2 linked regions of the Ruficoccus amylovorans genome follow. The protein of the gene in region 1 interacts with the protein of each later gene in a pairwise test. Links are inferred from orthologs where the notes say so. Each region holds a gene or a part of one and is shown on either strand. Other genes may lie near its edges. The genes, in order: ribD and accC.

Evidence for each region.
Region 2: the proteins of ribD (region 1) and accC interact in binary tests that used the Escherichia coli proteins (3 or more experiments, as listed by UniProt). The link is inferred for Ruficoccus amylovorans from one-to-one orthologs.

The regions. Positions count from the first base shown.
Region 1 is NZ_JACHVB010000025.1:117,407-121,374, reverse strand. What follows is about bases 1,127-3,968. They hold ribD (bifunctional diaminohydroxyphosphoribosylaminopyrimidine deaminase/5-amino-6-(5-phosphoribosylamino)uracil reductase RibD), read left to right. Parts: upstream 1,127-1,915; coding sequence 1,916-3,022; downstream 3,023-3,968. Other genes in these bases: metG (methionine--tRNA ligase), read left to right, coding at 3,866-3,968; rdgB (RdgB/HAM1 family non-canonical purine NTP pyrophosphatase), read left to right, coding at 3,022-3,639; H5P28_RS10045 (HAD family hydrolase), read left to right, coding at 1,165-1,821. Outside these bases: enoyl-ACP reductase FabV, read right to left, coding at 1-1,056. UniProt on the Escherichia coli protein: Converts 2,5-diamino-6-(ribosylamino)-4(3h)-pyrimidinone 5'-phosphate into 5-amino-6-(ribosylamino)-2,4(1h,3h)-pyrimidinedione 5'-phosphate.
Region 2 is NZ_JACHVB010000064.1:22,439-38,621, forward strand. The notes cover bases 13,167-16,159. They hold accC (acetyl-CoA carboxylase biotin carboxylase subunit), read left to right. Parts: upstream 13,167-13,969; coding sequence 13,970-15,349; downstream 15,350-16,159. Other genes in these bases: H5P28_RS18780 (AsmA-like C-terminal region-containing protein), read left to right, coding at 13,167-13,189; accB (acetyl-CoA carboxylase biotin carboxyl carrier protein), read left to right, coding at 13,441-13,905; H5P28_RS18795 (Asp23/Gls24 family envelope stress response protein), read left to right, coding at 15,469-15,933; amaP (alkaline shock response membrane anchor protein AmaP), read left to right, coding at 15,949-16,159. Outside these bases: H5P28_RS18735 (DUF4126 domain-containing protein), read right to left, coding at 1-491; nadC (carboxylating nicotinate-nucleotide diphosphorylase), read left to right, coding at 825-1,760; H5P28_RS18745 (biotin--[acetyl-CoA-carboxylase] ligase), read left to right, coding at 1,753-2,745; H5P28_RS18750 (type III pantothenate kinase), read left to right, coding at 2,742-3,503; H5P28_RS18755 (hypothetical protein), read left to right, coding at 3,689-4,831; H5P28_RS18760 (ABC transporter ATP-binding protein), read left to right, coding at 4,983-6,011; H5P28_RS18765 (ABC transporter permease), read left to right, coding at 6,022-6,786; H5P28_RS18770 (GldG family protein), read left to right, coding at 6,788-8,269; H5P28_RS18775 (DUF4340 domain-containing protein), read left to right, coding at 8,285-10,270; more of H5P28_RS18780, read left to right, coding at 10,292-13,166; more of amaP, read left to right, coding at 16,160-16,183. UniProt on the Escherichia coli protein: This protein is a component of the acetyl coenzyme A carboxylase complex; first, biotin carboxylase catalyzes the carboxylation of the carrier protein and then the transcarboxylase transfers the carboxyl group to form malonyl-CoA.

The sequences.
Region 1 (3,968 bases):
CAGGTTTTCCGAGGTGACGGTGGGCCAGAGGCTTTTCACCGCGTCCTGGACTTCGGTTTTCATTTCCCAGTCGTCCAGGCGGATGCGGCCTTCGTGGTCGGTCTCGGGCTTGCCGTTGTGGAACTTCTCCGCGAAGAGGCGCTGCATCTGGTGGATACAGTCTTCGTGGAGGTTTTTCTCCTTCATCACCTTGAAGAGCAGTGAGATATAGAGCGGGACCACGGGGATGGCCGAGCTGGCCTGCGTGACCACGGCCTTGTTGATCGCGACCCAGGCGGGGATGCCCTTGGCGGTCAGGGTGGCGGCGGTGTTTTCAAGGTGCTCCTTGGCCTTGCCGATGGTGCCGCTGCGGTAGATCGGGTGGGTGACTTCCGGCCCGATGTAGGAATAGGCGAGCGTACCTGCGCCCTCGGCCAGCACACCGGCTTCCTTGAGCGCGTCCATCCACAGGACCCAGTCCTCGCCGCCCATGACCTTCACGGTGTCGGCGATTTCCTGCTCGGTGGCAGGTTCTATGACATGCTCGGCGATCTGCTTCTTGTCGGTGTCGAGCGTCTTGGCAGTAAAGGGGAAGCCCACGGGCTTGAGTACGGACTTGAAGACCTCGCCCGTCTCGGGGTCGGTCCGGCGCGGCGAAGCCAGGCTGTAAATGACCAGATCGACCTGCCCGAGCTTGTCGCGGATCATGTCGATGGTCTGCTGCTTGATCTCATTGGAGAAGGCGTCGCCGTTGATGTTCCCGGCGAAGAGGCCGCGGGCCTCGGCGGCCTGGGTGAAGGCGGCGGTATTGTACCACCCGGCGCTGGCGGGGCGGCCGTTGGAGCTGGGGCGCTCGAAGAACACGCCGACCGTGTCCGCTCCGAAGCCGAAGGCCGTCACAATGCGCGAGGAAAGTCCGTAGCCGGTGGAGGAGCCCACGATGAGCACGCGCTTGGGGCCGCCCTCGATGGAGCCCTGGCTGGCGACGTAGTCGATTTCTTCCTGCACGTGGGCGGCGCACCCGGTGGGGTGAGAGGTGATGCAAACGAATCCGCGGATTTTCGGCTTAATGACCATGCGCGGGAGTAAACCACTATTCACGGGGATTAATCACGCCTTTTTTTTACCCTTCGGGTGTAAAAAAGCCGTGCCCTGCGTCCGCGCCTGCGGCATGCTTGCGGCCCTATGGCAAGTCTGCAAGGAGCACTTTTCGACTGGGACGGCGTCATCGTGGATTCGTCCGCCGCTCACGAACTGAGCTGGGATCTCCTGGCTGCGGAGGAAAAGCTCACCCTCCCGCCGGGGCATTTCAAGCGCGGATTCGGACGCAAGAACACCGTTATCATCCCGGAAATCCTTGGTTGGACGACCGACCCGGCTGAAATCGCCCGCCTGGGCGACCGCAAGGAGGCCCTTTACCGCGAAATTATTCGCGAACGCGGGATTGAGCCGTTGCCCGGCGTCTACGACCTGCTGCGGGGGCTGAAGGAAGCGGGCATTCCGTGCTGCGTCGGCACCTCCTCCTCTCGCGAGAACATCGAGACGATCATGGACATCGCGCACCTGCGCGAGTACTTCGCGGACATCACCAGCGCCGAGGACGTGACCGTGGGCAAGCCCGACCCGGAGGTCTTTCTGGTGGCGGCGAAAAAGATCGACCGCAGCCCGGAGGACTGTGTGGTTTTCGAGGATGCAATCCACGGTTTGGAGGCCGGGCGGGCCGGGGGCATGAAGGTCGTCGGCGTCGCCACGACCCACCGCCTCGAAGACCTCGGCCTCGCTGATCTGGCTGTCCACCGGCTGACGGAAGTGGACGTTCCGCGCCTGCGGGAGCTGTTCTGAGGGAGCGGCGAGTGGGAAGTGATTTTTGTCACGAGTGGGTGACAAAGATTTCTCTCGCCAGAGGGGAGAGAAGATTCATAGACCGGTTGGTTCCATGAATACGGATCCGGCCCACACGACGTTTATGCGGCGCGCATTGGCTCTGGCCCGCCGGGGCTGGGGCAAGACCCATCCCAACCCGATGGTGGGCGCGTTGATCGTCGAGGAGGGCAAGATCGTGGCAGAAGGCTGGCACGAAAAAGCCGGTGAGGCCCATGCCGAAGTCGCCGCCATCCGCGCCCTCGGGCGCGACCCCAAGCCCGGCGCGACGCTCTACGTGACGCTGGAGCCGTGCAGCACGGAGGGTCGCACCCCGCCCTGCACCGAGGCGATCCTGCGGGCCGGTATTCTCAAGATCGTGGTCGGCGCGACCGACCCGAACCCCGACCACGCAGGCCGGGGCCTGGACGTGCTCCGGGAGCGCGGCGTGGAAGTGGTTTCCGGCGTGCTCGCGCCCGATTGCGAAGACCTGAACCTGATTTTTAACCACTGGATCGTGCACAAGCGTCCGCTGGTCGCGGCCAAGATCGCATCCACGCTTGATGGTCACACCGCGACGCGGGAAGGCCACTCGAAATGGATCACCGGTGAGGAGGCCCGGCGCGACGTTCATCGCTGGCGGCGTTATTTCCCGGCCATCGCGGTCGGGTCGAATACCCTGCGGGTGGACAATCCGGCGCTGACCAGCCGCCTGGAGGAGACCTGGTGCCCGACGCGCTTTATCTTTGACCGGACCCTGCGCACGGTCGGCGAACCGCTGCCCCGTGTTTACTCGGACGAGTGGCGCGGCCAGACCATTGTCGTCACGGATTCTGCCGACGCCCCCCGCCGGCTGAAGACCCTCAATGACGCGGGCGTGGAAGTCTGGCAAATGCGCGCTGCGCGCTTTTTCGACTCATTTTTGGAAAAATGTACCGAGGCCGGGATTACCGGTGTTTACGTCGAGGGCGGGTCCAGCTTGCTGGGGCTGTTGCTGGAGGAGCACCGGATCGACTACCTGTTTTCCTACCGCGCCCCGGTTTTCCTGGCTGACCCCGAAGCCCTGCCCGCGCTGCGCGGGCTTGTTTCTACGACTCTCGATGCCGCACCCCGCCTGAAAAACATTCGTCACGCCCTCTACGGGGACGACCAGCTCATGCGCGGTCACATCGTTTATCCATAATGTCCAAGAAATTCACTGTTTACCTGGCCACCAGTAACGCTCACAAAGTTGAGGAAATCGCCGCCATGCTGGCCGAGGCGGATGTACCGGTCGTATTGGAGTCGGCGGCCGCGCTGGGCGGCATGCCCGATGTGGATGAGAGTGGCTCAACCTTCGTCGCCAATGCCCGCCTGAAAGCCGCCGCGCTTGCCCCCAAACTGCCCGGAGACGCTTGGGTCCTGGCCGATGACAGCGGCCTGGCCGTTGACATTCTCGGCGGGGCCCCGGGGGTGCGCTCGGCCCGCTACGCCGGGACCGGCTCGACCAGCGACGAGAACAACCACCGCTTGATGGACGAACTGGCGATGGTGCCGCGCGATCGCCGAACCGCCCGCTTCGTCTGCTGCTTTGTGCTGATGGACCACGCTGGCAAGGAAACCGTCTTCAACGGCACTTGCGAGGGCCGGATCGTGATCCGCCCGCGCGGTCACGCCGGATTCGGCTACGACCCGCTCTTCGCCCCCGAAGGCTACGATCAGACCCTGGCCGAGCTCGGCTCCGACGTGAAAAACCACATCAGCCACCGTGCCAAGGCCGTCCAGGCCCTGATCGAGTGGTTCCGTGCCAACGGGGAGTAGTGGAGCGTCTTTCTTGAGTCGGCCACGGCGCTCGCAAATTGGGGGTAGGAGCCTTTCTGGCTCCGTAGGGGGCTTGCCCCCTCAATGTCGTGTGCGGTCACGCACGGGGTAGGAGCCTTTTTGGCTCCGTAGGGGGGCTTGCCCCCCTCAATGTCCCGTGCGGTCACGCACCCCGGAGTTTTGGGTTGAGCTTTGGGGGCGGGCGGGTTTCCTTGTTCCCCTTGCCATGAAGACTTTTACGCTCACCACCGCGATTGACTACGCCAACGGCTCACCGCACATCGGGCACGCTTATGAGAAGGTGCTCTCCGACGTGATTTGCCGGCATC
Region 2 (16,183 bases), on another replicon or contig:
ATGACCAGGGCGAGGATCGCGGTGACAAGCGAAGTGCCCGCTTCCACCGTCGAGACGATGGGATTTGCGATGCCGCCGGTGGTGGCGGTGGAGGTTCCGCGGGTGAGAACCGTTCCGGCCTGGACCACGCCTGCCGGGGCTCCGCCCATGATGGCGGCGAGGGTCCATTTGAGTCCATCATTCATCTCCGGCAGGACGGCGGCGGAGATGAAGGTACCCGCGAGCAGAGCCGTCGGGGTGGCAATGCTGTCGAGCATGTTGTCCACCCACGGGATGTAGTAGGCGGCGATTTCGGCCAGAGTGGCAGTGATCAGGCCGATCAGCGCGGGCCAGCTTGCCAGCCATTGGAAGCTCTCGCTCAGCTCGATCACGCCGGTTTTACCGGCGATGCTCAGGGCCAGCATGGGGATGAACACGCGAAACCCGGCGGCGGCGCTCAGGCCGATGCCCGCGATAACGGCGACGATGCCGGTCAATGTGCCCTGGTCCATATCCTGTGTGCTGGTTGAGTGGTCGCTCCGCGTCTGCGAATTATTTTATCTGAGCGGGCTTGTGACATTAATTATTTAGCAGATATCGGCTCGTTTGCAAGGGACATAAGCGGATGGCGGCCCCGGTCAATGCGATGGCCGCGTAACCGGGCGAGCGAGGAATGGATGTCCGTTTAGGGCCTGTGTGGCTACGCGCTACAGGGGGAGGCTTGCGCGGTCAGCACGGTCGGGCGCGGTCGGAAAGAGCGATACGGCCGACTCCACGGTGGTGGGGAGGCTTTCTTCCATGCAATGAGCTTGCGCCGGGGGCGGGCTTGGCCTAGCGAAATGGGCATGAGCAAACCTCAAAGGCATGCTGGGCATTTACTGCGCCGGTTGAGCTGGGATGAACTCGATCCGGCCTGGCTGCGGCGTCTGGTCGAAATGGCCCGCGACGAAGACCTCGGCGGGGCCGGTCTGCGAAAGCCGGACTGCCCCGGTGGTGACGCGACCACGGACCTGCTGGCTGCGGATGCGCGGGGGACGGTCGAATTGGTCGCCCGCGAGCCGATGCGCCTGTGCGGACTGCGGCTGGTACCGGTTATTCTGGAGGTTTACGGGGGGGGCTGCGAGTGGAGCCCCCTGACGGCGGACGGGACGCCCCTGGACGAGGGCGGGCTGATTGGGCGGATTTCCGGCCCGGTCGGGACAATCCTGCGCGCCGAGCGCGTCATGCTGAACTTTCTCCAGCGCCTCAGCGGGATTGCCACCACGACGGCGCATTATGTCACCCTACTGGGACAAAGTGGGCCGCGCCTGCTCGATACCCGCAAGACCACGCCCGGCTTTCGCATGCTGGAAAAATACGCCGTGGCGACCGGGGGCGGGTGGAATCACCGGCTGGGGCTTTTTGATCGCATCATGTTTAAAGATAACCACTTGGCGGCGAGCGACGCCACCGTGGGCGAGCGCCTGGCCGCCACCGTGCGGGCGGCCCGCGAGCGGCGTCCGGATCTCGCGGTCGAGGTTGAAGTAGACCATCTGGAGCAGATCCCGCCCGTGCTGGAAGCCGGTGCGGACGTGATTCTGCTGGATAATTTCACCACAGCAGGCTTGCGCGAGGCCGTGGCCCTGATCGGCGATAAGGCCTGGACCGAAGCCAGCGGCGGGATCAACGAGGCCAATGCGAAGTCGCTGGCCTCGCTCGGGCTGGACTTCGTGTCTAGCGGAGCGGTCGTGCACCGCAGCCGCTGGATGGACATCGGCCTGGACTGGAGCAGTCATGGGTGAGGTCAGCGACGCGGAAATCCTGGCCGCCTTTCTGGCGGCAGACGGCGGCTATGTCTCCGGCTCCTCTATCGCCGAGGACACGGGTGTGTCCCGGGCGGCGGTCTGGGGGAGGTTGGAGCGGCTGAGGACGGAGGGCTTCGCCTTCGAGGCGATCCGGAATCGAGGTTACCGGTTGGAGACAATTCCCGAGGCTCTGCACCCGGCTTTGCTGGCTGCGCACCTGTTAAGACTGGCCTGCCCGGCGAATCTGCACTTTCTGGCCGAGACCGACAGCACCAACACGCAGGCCGAGCGCCTGTTGGCCGAAGGTGAGCACACGCCTTTCGTTGTCGTGGCAGGGCGGCAAACCGCTGGGCGAGGTCGCCGGGGGCGGGAGTGGTTCAGCCAGGACCCGGGGAATCTGACCCTCAGTCTGGCTCTGCGCCCGCAGCTCCCTCCGGCGCGGATGCAGACTTTCACTCTGTGGATGGGGCTTTCGACATCTCTGGCAATCAACGAGTTGTGCGGCGTGTCGCTCAAGGTTAAGTGGCCCAATGACCTGCACTGGAACGGGAAAAAAGTAGCCGGAATGTTGACCGAGGCTCGCTCCGACTCGGAAATGCTGCGTGACCTGGTGTTTGGGATCGGGCTCAATGTGAACGGTGTCACCGATGAGTATCCTCCCGAAGTCCGCCGGGTGGCTGGATCGCTACGGGAAGCGGTTGGGAGGGTTTTCGACCTGAATGAGACGGCGGCGAAGCTGATTTGCGCGTTGCAGAAGGCTTGCGATACCTTTCTGGAAGACTGCTACCGGGAAACCTTTCGGGAGCAGTGGCCGCTGCATGATGCCCTTACCGGGCAGGAAGTGACGGTTTCGTTAGCCGACGGCGAGATCGTGGGCGAGTACCTCGGTATTGACGAGACTGGGACCTTGCGTTTGCGCCTGCCGGACGGGCAGGAGCGGCAGTTTGCGGCGGGGGATGTCACCTTGAGGAAACAAAAATGAGCATTTTGTGCATCGACATTGGTAACACGCGGTTGCATCTGGGGTATGTCGAGGGGCAGAGGGTCTCCCGAACCGAGGATTTGCCGACTCGCGAGCTGGCTCAGTTGCTGCCCCAGCGGTTGGCGGAGGCGGATTTCGAGGGGGTGGCGTATTGTTCGGTTGTCCCGGCGGCTACTACGGAGCTGGAGGAATGCCTGCGAGCGGCGGGCGTCGTTGACGGCGTACGCCTGGACCACGCACATTGTCCGGGGCTGGCCATCAGTTATCCACACCCGCCTGAGATCGGTCCTGATCGGCTGGCTAACGGCATCGGCGCGCAAGTGATTTGCGGGGCTCCCGCCATCGTGATCGACACGGGTACCGCGACGACTTTCGACCTCGTGACCCGTGCCGACGGCTATATCGGGGGCATCATCGCACCCGGTCCGGCCATGATGACCAAGTATTTACACGAAAAAACCGCTCTCTTGCCCGAGTTGAGCCTGGAGGAGCTTAAAGACCCGGGCCGGATCGGGCGCTCGACCCGTGACGCCATGAAGCTCGGCTGCGTGGTCGGCTACGGCGGGATGATCCGGGCGCTCCTGGAGCGCAGCCGGGAGGAGTTTGCGGCCCGGGGCGAGGAACTGCCCGCAGTGCTGGCCACTGGTGGGGGCACGGTTGTCTGGCTCGATCAGGCACAGGAGCCGATCAGGCAGGTGCCGTACCTGAGCCTGCTTGGGCTGGCCGAGGCCTGGCGGCGTTCGGGCGAGTCGGTGTAATGCCTGCTGGGTCAGCCGTCGGTGAAAATTGTAGATTTTATGTTTTCATCTACCCGATAATTAATTCTTTTTGGGCCTATTAGATTAATGCGTTTCATGCGGAAAAATAATGTGTTGTTCTTTTATTTATAGGGTATTCATCTTACCCTTTGACGGGCTGAAGAACCTTGATACTCCCTAGAGCCATGATTAATTCATTGGTACGCGTTGGGCTTGGAATACTGGTTGTTGTCGGGATAGCTGGAGGTGCGAAGGCTGATTATGTGACTCTCAATTATGATGGTAGCATCCCCAATAGCTCGACTTACCTGACGGGCATCAGAGCGGACAACTCCGGGGGCGTTTATATGACCGGGGTTTATACGCCGGGAGGCAGTAGCGGCACGCAGGGGCTGATTTACCGGGGGCCTGTCATGGGGGGCGGAACCTGGTGGATTCTCAACCAACCCGGTGCGACGACCACAAGTACGGCTCTTTACGGACCCAACACGCTGTCGAACGGAAATATCCGGGTGGCAGGCAGTTATAAAACGTCAGAGACAGGCGCCAGGGATTTGGGGCTTTTCTACGAAGGTCCGGCCGCCGGAGGGGGGACCTGGACAACGCTTACGCCCACGCACAGTGGTGAGACGACGCTCAACACCATTGCCCACAGCACGCACGGCGACTTGCTGGTGGGGAACTTTGATACGGACCTGGCCACGGGTCGCGCGTTTATTTATGACATTGTCAGCCAATCCTACCGCGAATTGACGAAAGCCGGGGTGGCCAGCATCACCGCATACGGAGTCTGGTACAACGGAGGAACGAGCTACACCATCGCAGGCGGCTACAGCGCTATCGGTAATGAAGGGCTTTCCGTTGGCTACCTGCTGGATTATGATATTGTCACAGGCGTGACGACCAACTGGACCGATTTCTACTACGACAACGCGCCCGGTGAAGACGTCATCACGCATTTCGATGGTATCACTGGAGATGGCAATGGTGGCTATAACCTGACCGGCGACTGGATCGCCGATGGCACTTCGGGTGCCTTCTATGCCCAGGTTTCTCGGGATGGGGAAGGAGGATTCGGGGAGGCTGACTGGCTGGACATCGCTTATCCTTCGGAGGAGGGGCTGGACGTCGATGCGACTTCGGGCAATTCGGTCTACGAGGATTATGTCATCGGGGTTTACACTGCCAATGGCGAGGGCTTGCCCAATGGATACGTCGTTCATGTTCCGGAGCCTGCGGTCTGGGCGCAGTTGGCTGGCGGCGCAGTCCTGCTTCTTCTCCTTGCTCGCAGGTGCCGCGGAGCGCGGGCCGGCTCGCGGGTGGCTTGAGCCTGCGAACCCGGTATTCAGCGTCGGTCGGGTACGGAATTCGGGATTTTCTTGGGTTGCCAGATTGGGATTTGATGGCTCAAAGTGAACAGATACGCAGCCGAACCGGCTGTTGAACCCTTTCGCCGCGAACGAGTCTAACCCACGATCCTTGGAACCAGAGCAGCCAGCCATTGAAGTCCTCGATTTAACGAAGAGCTACGGTCCGCGCAAAGCGATTGACCGCATCAGTTTCGAGGTGGCCCCCGGGCAAGTAGTCGGCTTTCTCGGCCCGAACGGGGCGGGCAAGAGCACGACCATGCGTATCCTGTGCGGGATCATGCCGGCCACTTCGGGCATTGTCCGGGTGTGCGGGATCCCTGTCGCCAGCCAGTCGGGCGAGGTGAAAAAGCACATCGGCTACATGCCCGAGTCCAACCCGCTGCCCGAGGACATGCGCGTGATCGAGTACCTGCGCTACCGCGCCCGGCTCAAAGAGATTCCGGCCCGCCGCATCCGCGACCGGGTGGAGGAGGCGATGGAGGTGTGCGAACTGCACCGCAAGCCCCGCCGCCGCCTGATCGGGACGCTCTCGAAGGGCTTTCGGCAGCGCGTGGGCATCGCCGACGCCATCCTGGCCGAGCCGGAGGTGATCGTGATGGACGAGCCCACCATCGGCCTGGACCCGCACCAGATCCTCAGCATCCGAAACCTGATCGACTCGCTGCGCGGGCGCATGACGGTTATTATTTCCAGCCACATCCTGCCCGAGATCGAGCTTTGCTGCGACCGGGTGATCATCATCAATCAGGGGCGGGTGGTGGCCAACGGAACCTCCCAGAGCTTGCGGGAGCGGTTCCTGCCCATGACCCGCTACCGTGTGCGCACGACGCTCCGGGCCGAGGGCATGGCGACACTCCTGCCGGCCGTCAGCCCCGAGCTGGCACTGGAAAGTTCCGCCCAGACCGAAGGCATGTGCGAGTACCTGATGGAGGCACCTTCGCATCTGGATTTGACTGAAGCCTTTATTGACGCGCTGCGCGCCCGCCAGGCCCGTATTCACGAGGTGGCCCGCCTGCAGCCGAACCTGGAGGACATCTTCATGTCCGCCACCAAACGCAGTTGGGACGAGAGTCTGCCCGAAGACAAAGCCGACGACACCCGGGAGAACGAAACGGACAAGACGCCCGCCCAGACCTGACCCTGCACCGATGCGACATTTTCTGACCCTTTTTTCCCACGAATTGCGCATGCTGCTGATCGCGCCCGCCACTTACGTGGCCTCGGTGCTGTTTCTGCTGCTGATGGGCCTGATCTACCTGCTGGTGCTCAATGAGGCGGGCACGCGGGAGGCCGACATGTCGCCCTCGGTGATGTTTTTCCAGGTCTTCTGGATTCCGGTCTTTTTCATGGTGCCGCTGCTGACCATGCGCTCCATCGCCGAGGAGCGCCGCCTGGGCACGCTGGAGACTCTGATGACGACCCCGGCCACGGCCTGGCAGGTGGTGCTGAGCAAGTTCCTGGGCGCGTATGTGTTCTACATGCTGCTGTGGGGGCTGACGATTGGCTTCCCCTTTATCGCCGCCTACGGGCTCAAAAGCACGGCGGACAAGGCCGTGGTGCTGGAGCTGGCTCCGATGCTCGGGGGGTACCTCTTTGTCGCCCTGAGCGGAGCGCTTTACATCGGGCTGGGGATTTTCGCCAGCAGCCTGACCCGCAGCCAGTTGGTGGCCGGGATGCTGTGTTTCAGCCTGCTCTTTATCATTATCATCAGCGGGCAACTCTTGCTGAGGCTGCCGATTCAGGAGTATTCGTGGATGTACTGGCTGGAGTCGCCGCTGGAGTATATCCGCTCGTTCAAGCACCTGGAGGACTTCAGCCGCGGGGTCATCGACACGCGGCCCTTTATCCTCTACCTCAGCAACACCGCCCTGCTGCTGGGCATCACCACGCTCGTCGTCGAATCCAAGGCCTGATATGTCCCGAATGGAAGAGTTCAGTTACGCGCGCTGGGTCCTGCGGATCAACCGGCTGGTGCAGATTATCTTGTTCGTCACGCTGGTGGGGGCGGTCAATTACATCGCTTCGCGCTCGTTCGAGCGTTACGACCTGACCAGCAACAACCGCTATTCGCTCTCGGCCGAGACCCTGGCCTATCTGGACCAGGTGCGCGAGCCAGTACGGATCATTGTGACTTCGCCGCCGGAGTCGGCTCCGCAGGAGATGCGGTTCATCTTCCGGCAGGTCAGCCGCCTGCTGCGCGAGTACGAGCTGGCCAGCAAGACCCACGGCGGCAGGCCCATGATCAACGTCGAGTACGTCAATGTTTACCGCCAGAGCGAGAAGGCGCAGGAGTTGGTTAACAAATTCGGGATCAGCCCGGACCAGGACAATGTCATCGTGGTCAGCAGCGGCGACCGCTACAAGCAGGTGCTCCCGTTGGATGTGTGGAAAACCGACCAGAACGGCGTCAGCGCTTTTCAGGGCGAGCAGGCCTTTACCTCGGCCATCCTCGACGTGACCAACCAAAACGCCAAGACCATTTACCACCTCACTGGCCACGGCGAGATGCGCCCGGACGACGTTGACCCGCTGCGCGGCTTCTCGCGGGCCTCGTACTACCTGCGTCAGCGCAATTTTTCCCAGAAGCCCCTCGATTTGATGGAAGTCCCCAAGGTGCCCGAAGACGCCGGGCTGGTCATCATCGCCGGTATCCAGACGCAACTCCTCCCGCCCGAGCAGGAGAAGCTGCGCCGCTACCTGACCGAGGACAACGGCCGTCTCGTCGTACTGCTGGAGCCGGGCAACCCGCATGGGTTGGACGATCTGTTTTACGACTGGGGCGTCATGTCCGACGACATGCTCGTGCTGGAGGCTTCGAACGAGTTTCTGGCTTCGGAAGGGGACTCGCTGGTGGGGAATTTCTCCGAGCACCCGATCACCAAGATCCTTCACGACAACCAGCTCAAGGTGCTGGTCGGGCTGAGCCGTCCGGTGCGGCAGGATCTCGGCGCACCGATTGACAACAGCCTGGAAATCACCCCGCTGATGGCTTCCTCGCCTCAGAGCTGGGCCGAGCGCGACTACCTGCGCAAGCCCATCCAGTACGACGAGGACACGGACCTCTCCGGCCCGGTCACGCTGGCCATGGTCTCGGAACGCTCGGCGGGGAACCGCTTTGGCCTGAACATCCCCGGCGGCAAGCTCGTGGTCTTCGGCAACTCCGGCCTGTTCAGTAACAACCGCTTCCCGGCGGCGGCCAACGAGACGCTCTTTCACAATCTCATCCACTGGATTCTCGACCAGGAGTCGCTGGTCAACATCGAGCCGCGCAAGCTGGAAAACTACAAGATCAGCCTGAGCCGTCAGGACCTGATCGATACCGGGCTCCGCCTCCTGATCCTTCCCGGTGGGGTCGCCCTGCTTGGCATTATGGTCACCTTCATTCGCCGTCGCTAAAACTTTACACCGCCCATGCGCCTGAAACTCACCATCATTCTGGTCATCCTCAATCTGGCGGCGTTCTACTGGATCTACGTCCTGGAGAAGCAGTCCGACCCGCGCGAGGCGTACATGCAGGAGACGGTCAACATCCTCTCCAACGCCTCCGGCGTGGACCAGATCCGCATCCAGGTCAAAACCGCCCAGAAGCAGGAGGAGCGCGTCATCGAGCGTACCCGCAGCGGCTGGGAGATCACCAGTCCCTACGTCTGGCCCGCCAATGACAACGCCATCCAGCGTATCCTGACCCAGTTGCAGTTCCTGGAAAAGGAGGTCTCCATCCCGCTGTCCGAGATCCGGCACAGCGGGCAGAGCCTGGCTGACTTCGGGCTGGAAGACCCGTCCATCATCCTCAGCTACCGGATGGGGGGCAAGGAGGTTGCGCTCAAGATCGGTGCGCCCACCCAGCTCGGCAAGCGCGTCTATCTGCTCCCGCCCGACGGGGACGCCGTGCTCGTCGTCAGCGACGAGTTGCTCAAGGCCATCACTATCGGCCTGGCCGACCTGCGCAGCGACCGGGTCTTTGACATCCCGCTTTTCGAGGTGCGCTCACTCACCATCGAACAGGGCGACCAGCGCTACCGCTTCGAGGAGAGCGGGGACAACTGGTGGCTGGAGTCGCCCATCCGCGTCCGCGCCGACAACGCCAAGGTGGACGCCGCTCTGGGCCAGTTGACCGCCCTGCGCAGCATCCACATCGTGCGCGATCTGCCCGGTGGCGAGAACGCCGTCTTTGCCGAGCCGTACATGCGCATCACCCTTGGGGGCAACAACCGCCGTCGTACTCTGCTGGTGGGTGCTCCAGTGCCGGAAGTGCTCCCCGGCGAGGAGCCCCAGCGCTACGCCCGCCTGGAGAACGACCGCGCCTCGGGCACGGTCTTCACGGTGGAGCAGAAGCCGCTCGAACGCCTCAGCAACTCCGCCGACCGCCTGCGCCAGCGGCAGTTTTTCGTGTTCGACCCCTCGCAGGTCAACGCCATCGAGATCACCGAGAACGAAAAGAGCCTGACCCTCCAGAAGCTCGAAAAACGCCAGGCTGACGAAAAGGAAAGCTGGCAGATTTTTCGCAAGGAGCCGGGCGGCAAGATCGTCACTCAGCCCGCCGACGCGGAGATTATCGGGCAGTTGCTAATTTCGCTGCGCACGCTCAATGCCACCGCCTTTGCCTCCGACGCTCCCTCGGGGCAGGATCTGGAGCAGTGGGGGCTGGCCGGGCCGAAAACTGTCCGCGTCACCCTGCGCGGGGCCAGCGAGCAGACGCTCCTGCTCGGGACCGATAAGCAGAGCGACGGCCTCTACGCCAAGCTCTCCGGCGAGCCTTTTGTTTACAAGGTCGGGAGCCTGATCCTTAACCAGATCAACTCCGAGCCGCTGACTTACCGCAGCCGCGTGCTCGACCAGAGCATGGCCGGGGCCCGGGTGGTGGGGCTCACCCTGACCGACCTGGACGGCGACAAGGAACTGCTCGCGGCCAAGCTCGACACGCAGAAGGAAACCTGGAGCACCCACTGGGCCTCGCTGCCGGAGAAGGAGCGCGAAGCCGCGCTCGACCTCGTGGACGAACTGGAAAACTTCCGGGTCGGCTCCTACGCGGACAAGCCCTTTGGCGACTGGCCTGCCGGGACTTGGCGCTACCGCCTGACGGTGGACTACTTCCTGCCCGGCAGCCAGGCTGGAGCCACCACCCAGCGTGAGTTCGATTTCGGTCCGCGCCTGAGCGCCAACAAGCAGCTTGCCGGTTTCCCGGCCAACGGGCTGGCCTTCTACCTGACGCAGGAGATGATCGACGCGCTCTTCCCGTTGACTTTCGAGCAGGACGCGCCCGTCCTTCCGGATACACCGAAGGGCATCGAGCAGGCCGAGCCGCTGCCGCTCCCGCTGCCCGAGGCTGCCGGAGAGAAGCCGGCTCCTTCTCCGCCTGCCGCGCCCGCCGCCACGCCTGACAAGCAGGCCCCCTGACGCCGCTTAAGCCCGATCCTCATGAGCGCGCGGAGCCAGCATCCGGTCCGACCCTGGTGGAAACACCTGCTGGGGTGGATCCATGTCTTGTTCAACCTGGGGCTGCTGGCAGCCTTGTTCGCGCAGGGCGCGCTTATTTACCTGCTCTGGGAAGACGGGGAGCTGCCCATCCCGGGCTTTGTTACCGACAAAGTGGAGCAGGCACTGGCCGAGCAGGGCTATGAGGTGGAGATCGCCAGCATGAAGCTCGACCTGCGGGGTATCCTCCTGTTGCGCAAGATCGAGGTGCGGCTCCCCGGCTATCACGAGCCGATTGCCGAGGCCGACCTGGTCCTGATCGAATTCCCCCCCTGGGCGGTGTTCGAGCGGCATTTCCTGCCCGACGAGGTCTGGCTCTCCCGCTGCAACCTGTTTTGCCCGACCGTGCTTTCCCCGACCGGGGCCCGCGAGCAGGTGGCACAGGATATTTTTACCGAAGTCGCCATCCGCAACAAGCGTCTCGACCTGGACCGGCTCATTTTGCGCCTGCGCGGGCTCGATATCCGGGCCGACGGTTCGCTGCCCGTGGCCCGGATTGAGAAAATGATGGAGTCGGACGAGGCAGTGACCCCTGAGGAGCGTGATCGCCGCACGGCGGCCGCCTATGCGGCTTTTTGCCGGGAAGTGCTCAAGGCAAACGCCTGGGTGGAGCGCTTCACTGATCCGCGCGTGCAGGTGCGTTTCGAGCCCGCGCCCGACGGTCAGGATGTCCGGCTGGCAGTCGATTTTCAGGCCGAGGATTTCAATCTGGGGCAGGGGATCGACGGGGGGCGGATGACGGCTCAGGCCGAAGCTACCGGGCTGGACGCGGACTCGTTCCGGCTCCGCAAGGCATACGCCCGGATGCGTAACATGGCCTGGGAGGGCAAGGCGAAGGCCGGGGCCGTCCAATTGCAGGCTATCATCCCGAAACCGGGGCTCCATGCGCTGCCGCAGGCCTGTGAGCTGGCTGCCATCAATGTCGAGGCGGTCAACCTGAAGGTCGATACCGTGACCGGGAGCGCGGATTTTGCGCGTTCGCCGCTGGTTGAGGCCTCGCTTCACCTGCTGACTGGCGAGGACCTGCACTGGCTCCATGTCGATGGCCGGGTCGATATGCAGAAGGAGACGGCGGACCTGGCCGTGCGGGCCTGGTGGGATCCGATGGATTTGCTCAAGATCAGCTTTCTCGAAGGTAAGTTCGAGCATCCGCCGGACCTGGATTGCAGCAAGCGCCCGCGCTGGAGCGGTAACGTCCGGCTGGACGAGGGGTTCCGGTTCGCCTCGGCCGAGGTGGAACTGGACTTTGGCCGGACACGCTACGAAAAGCTTGAGCTGACCTCCGCTTTCGCCCGGGCGAGGGTCACCCCCAGCCAGCTTGACGTCTATCAGGCGGTTCTTTCGACTCCCCGCTACACCGTCGAAGGCTCCTATAGCGAGAATTTTGATACCAAGGGCTACCGCTTTCTGCTGGAGGGCAACGTTGATCCGATGGAGATTTCCTTCCTGATTGACGCGGACTGGTGGGAGCCGCTGTGGAAGGACTTCGACTTCCACGGGACGCTTCCCTACTCGAACATCGACATTCAGGGCTTTTACGGGCGCGGGGACGAGGGGAAGACCTTTTTCGGCTATAACAAGCTGGTGGACCTCACGTATCAGGGGGTCGATGTGGATACCTTTACCGCCATGCTCTGGCGCGAGCCGATCAGGATTATCCTGTATGACATGCAGGGGAAAAACCGGGAGGGAGCCTTTAATGCTGCCCTCCAGTTCTGCTACTCGCCTGATGACGGGGATCAGCGTACCTCGCTCGGCTTTGCCGCCGCCAGCACGCTTCCGCTCACGCAGGGGGCCGGCCTGGCGGGAAAAGAAGCACTTGGCTACGTCAAGGACTTCCAGACGACCAGCCCCCCGCAGGTCCAGGTCAACGGCCTGACTGTCGATGGCAAGGACGGCAGGGAGGACCAGTTGTACCTGAAAATCATTGCCCGGATGGACACGCAGACGATTTACGACGGCTTTGTCTTTGACCATCTGGCGTTCCGGGGCTTCCTCAAGCCCGGTTTGCTCCAACTGCGCGGGATGACCTTCGGCATGGCCGGGGGGAAGGGGACCGGCCAGGCGGATGTGAAGCTGGCTGAGGCAGACGGAGCGGACGAGATGGCACTGGGAGTGTCCCTGAAGGGAGCCTCCTATGAGCAGTTGCAGGACGCTATCCCCTTTCTGGGCGAGGACGAGAAAGACGCTCCGGCTCCGGCCCCTGCGCCGGTCCAGCCCCCCCCGCCGCCCGTCAGCAAGGGCAAGAAGGAGGAATTGGCCAAAATCGACTTCGATCTGAACGCCCAGGGCAAAACCGGGGACGTGACCAGCTTCCGCGGTCATGGGAACATCGGCGTTCGCGACGCCGTGCTGGGGCAGATTCACCTCTTCGGCGGTTTCTCCCGTGCCATCCAGGCCGTCGGGCTCAACCTGGGAACGGTTGACTTCACCAAGGGGCAGGCTCCGTTCGTGGTCGGCAAGGGCTACGCGCACTTCTCGAAGGTCGAAATCTCCGGCCCCACCGCCCGCATCGACGCCAATGGCAACATCAACCTCGACACCAACGAGCTGGACTTTTTCCTCTCACTCTACCCGTTGGGCGGGATCGATGTGCCGGTGATTTCCCAGATATTCTCCGCCATCAATCCACTCACCGACGTGGTGGAGGCGCAGCTCCAGGGGACGTTTTCGAAGCCCCGCTGGAAGGTCGATTTTCGCCCCATCGGCATCTTTACCGGCCAGAAACAGGTGCAGAACCCCACCGGGCAGACCCCGCTGACTTCGGACCAGAGCGGCCTTTTTAACGTGCTCGAAGAAGTTCCCGAAGAAGTTCCCAAGCTTGGCGGGGCAGGCAATTGAGGTGTTTTTTGTGTCTTTTTGTGGTCCGTGGCAGACCCTGCCGCGCCCCCGTAGTGCCGGTTTAGCGGCTTCGCGGCACGCGTCAGGCGTGATTTGCGCTTTTTCTCCTCCGGAAAATGAAAAAAACGTGTGACAACAAAACGTTGCCCGCCGGGGAAAAATTCTCCTAGTCTGTGGGCTTTCATCCTCCCGTACCGGTTTGCACCCGGTTGCGGCACGCACTTTTTGGACCCAAAAAACCTTTTGCCGATATGGATCTCAAGGAAATCAAACATATCATCGACCTGATGAAGCGCTCGGACCTGACCGAGTTTGAAATCGAGGAAAAGGACCTGAAGCTTCGCATCTGCCGCGAGTCGCAGAAGCCTGTCATGTACGCGCCCGCCCCGGCTCCCGTGGCTGCGCCCGCCGCACCTGCGGCGGCTCCGGCCCCGACGGTCTCCGTCGGCCCGGCCAAGCCGAAGGAAGAGCCCGGCACCCAGTTTATCAAGTCGCCCATGGTGGGAACTTTCTACCGCGCACCCGGTCCGGATAGCTCGGCCTTCGTCGAGGTCGGCGCCGAGGTCAAGGCTGACTCCGTGGTCTGCATCATCGAGGCCATGAAGGTCATGAACGAGATCCACGCTGAGGCCAAGGGCAAGATACTCGAAATCCTGGTCGAGAACGGCCAGTCCGTCGAGTACGGCCAGCCACTGTTCAAAATCAAGGCTTCCTGAGCTTCTTCCGCCCAATGTTCATCCTGCAGCCGCGCCGTCTCCCGGCGCGACCGCCCGAGCACCCATGATTAAGAAAATCCTTATTGCCAACCGTGGCGAAATCGCCCTGCGCATCGTGCGCGCCTGCCGCGAACTGGGCGTCAAGACCCTCGCCGTCTATTCCGAGGCCGACGAGCAGTCCCTGCACGTGCAACTGGCTGACGAGGCCATTTGCATCGGCCCGGCGGCGTCCTCCGAGAGCTACCTCAAGGCCGACCGCATCATCAGCGCGGCCGAGATCGCCGATGTGGACGCGATTCACCCCGGATTCGGCTTTCTGTCGGAAAACGCGGAGTTCGCCGAGCAGTGCGAGAGCTGCAACATCAAGTTTATCGGGCCGAACTCCTCCACCATTCGCCTGATGGGCGACAAGGCGATGGCCAAGTCTGTGGCCAAAAAAGCCAAGGCTCCGGTTATCCCCGGCAGTGACGGCCCCGTGGACTCCGAGACCGAGGCGCTCAAGCTGGCCAAGCAGATCGGCTTCCCCGTCATCATCAAGGCCGTGGCCGGCGGCGGTGGCAAAGGCATGCGCCTGGCCCACAATGCCGTGGCCTTTGCCCGCGAGTTTGAAATGGCCCGCAACGAGGCGCTTAAGGCCTTCGGTAACGGTTCGGTCTATGTGGAGAAGTTCATCGAGAACCCGCGCCACATCGAATTCCAGCTCCTGGCCGACGAGCACGGCAAGGTCATCCACCTGGGAGAGCGTGACTGCTCCGTGCAGCGCCGCTACCAAAAAGTGGTCGAAGAGGCCCCGTCGCCCTTCGTCGATGAGAAGCTGCGGGCAAAAATGGGTAAGGCCGCTGTCGCTATCGCTGAAGCTTGCGGCTACCAGAATGCCGGGACCGTCGAGTTCCTCGTCGATAAAAACGGCGACTTCTATTTCATCGAGATGAACACCCGGATCCAGGTGGAGCACGGCGTGACCGAAGAGGTCACCGGCTACGATCTGGTCAAGCGTCAGATCGCCATCGCCGCCGGGGAAAAGCTCGACCTGGACCAGAAGGACGTGCGCTTCATCCGCCACGCCATCGAGTGCCGCATCAACGCCGAAGACCCGGCCCGCAACTTCGCTCCGTGCCCCGGCCAGATCGACCTTTACTACCCGCCCGGCGGCCACGGTGTGCGTATCGACTCGCACATCTACGGCGGCTACGTCGTGCCCCCGTACTACGACAGCATGATCTCGAAGGTCATCTCCTACGGGCAGAGCCGTGAGATCGCCATTGACCGTATGTACCGCGCCCTCAACGAATACATCATCCGCGGCATCCGCACCTCGATCCCCTTCTGCGCCGCCATCATGAAAGACCCGGTCTTCCGTTCCGGCGAGGCCACCACGAAATTCGTGGGCGACTTCATGGAGCGCACGCCAAAGGACCTTTTCGCCCCCTCCGACGATCTCTAAGGCCTCCCGAGGAGGTGCCAATTTTTGCTTTGCCGAGCACTTGAAAGCCATCAATAGTCTTCCCGGCGCTTGCGCATAGCTTCTCCATTTCTGATCTAATCCTTAACCGAAACCGTACCATGCCACCTAAACAACCGTCCCTGCCCGCTGACGAACCGGATCCCAACTCCATTCCTGTCCCGCTCGAAGCGACGGAAAACTCCGACGAGATCCACATCAACATCCCGGTCGTGGCCAACATCGTCAAGATGGCTGCGCTCCAGGTGGACGGTGTGTACTCCGTGGGAGGCACCTTTGCCGACGGCCTGTGGGAAACTCTCGGTGCCAAGAAAATGGACCGTGGCGTGGAGGTTCGCGAGGACGAGGCGGAGAACTACCTGATCCAAATCCACGTGGAGATGCGCTTCGGCGTGAGCATCGCCAGCACGGCCAAGGTCGTCCAGCAGGCGATCCGCGATCAGGTCGAGGCCATGACCAGCAAGGGCGTGGCCAAGGTGGAAGTTTTTGTTGACGGTGTGCGCATGGAGCAACCCGAGTCGGCCCGACCAAAGACCGACCACTGGGACCATCCCCACACCGACTAACCTCACCCCTGACATATGCTCGGCAAGCTGGAGAGTTTTTATCAGACGCAGATCGAGCCTTATCTGCACGACCGTGTGCTCGTCGTCTGCACGGCCATCGTCCTGCTGATTGTGTTGCTGGGCTTTTGCGCCCTGCGCCGCCGTCGTGGATCGATCCGCGTTTTTAAGACGACTTCGGGCCGGGTCGAGGTGACGCGCAGCGCCATCCGTGACCTCGTGCTCAACGCCTGCCACTACGTCCACACCCCGC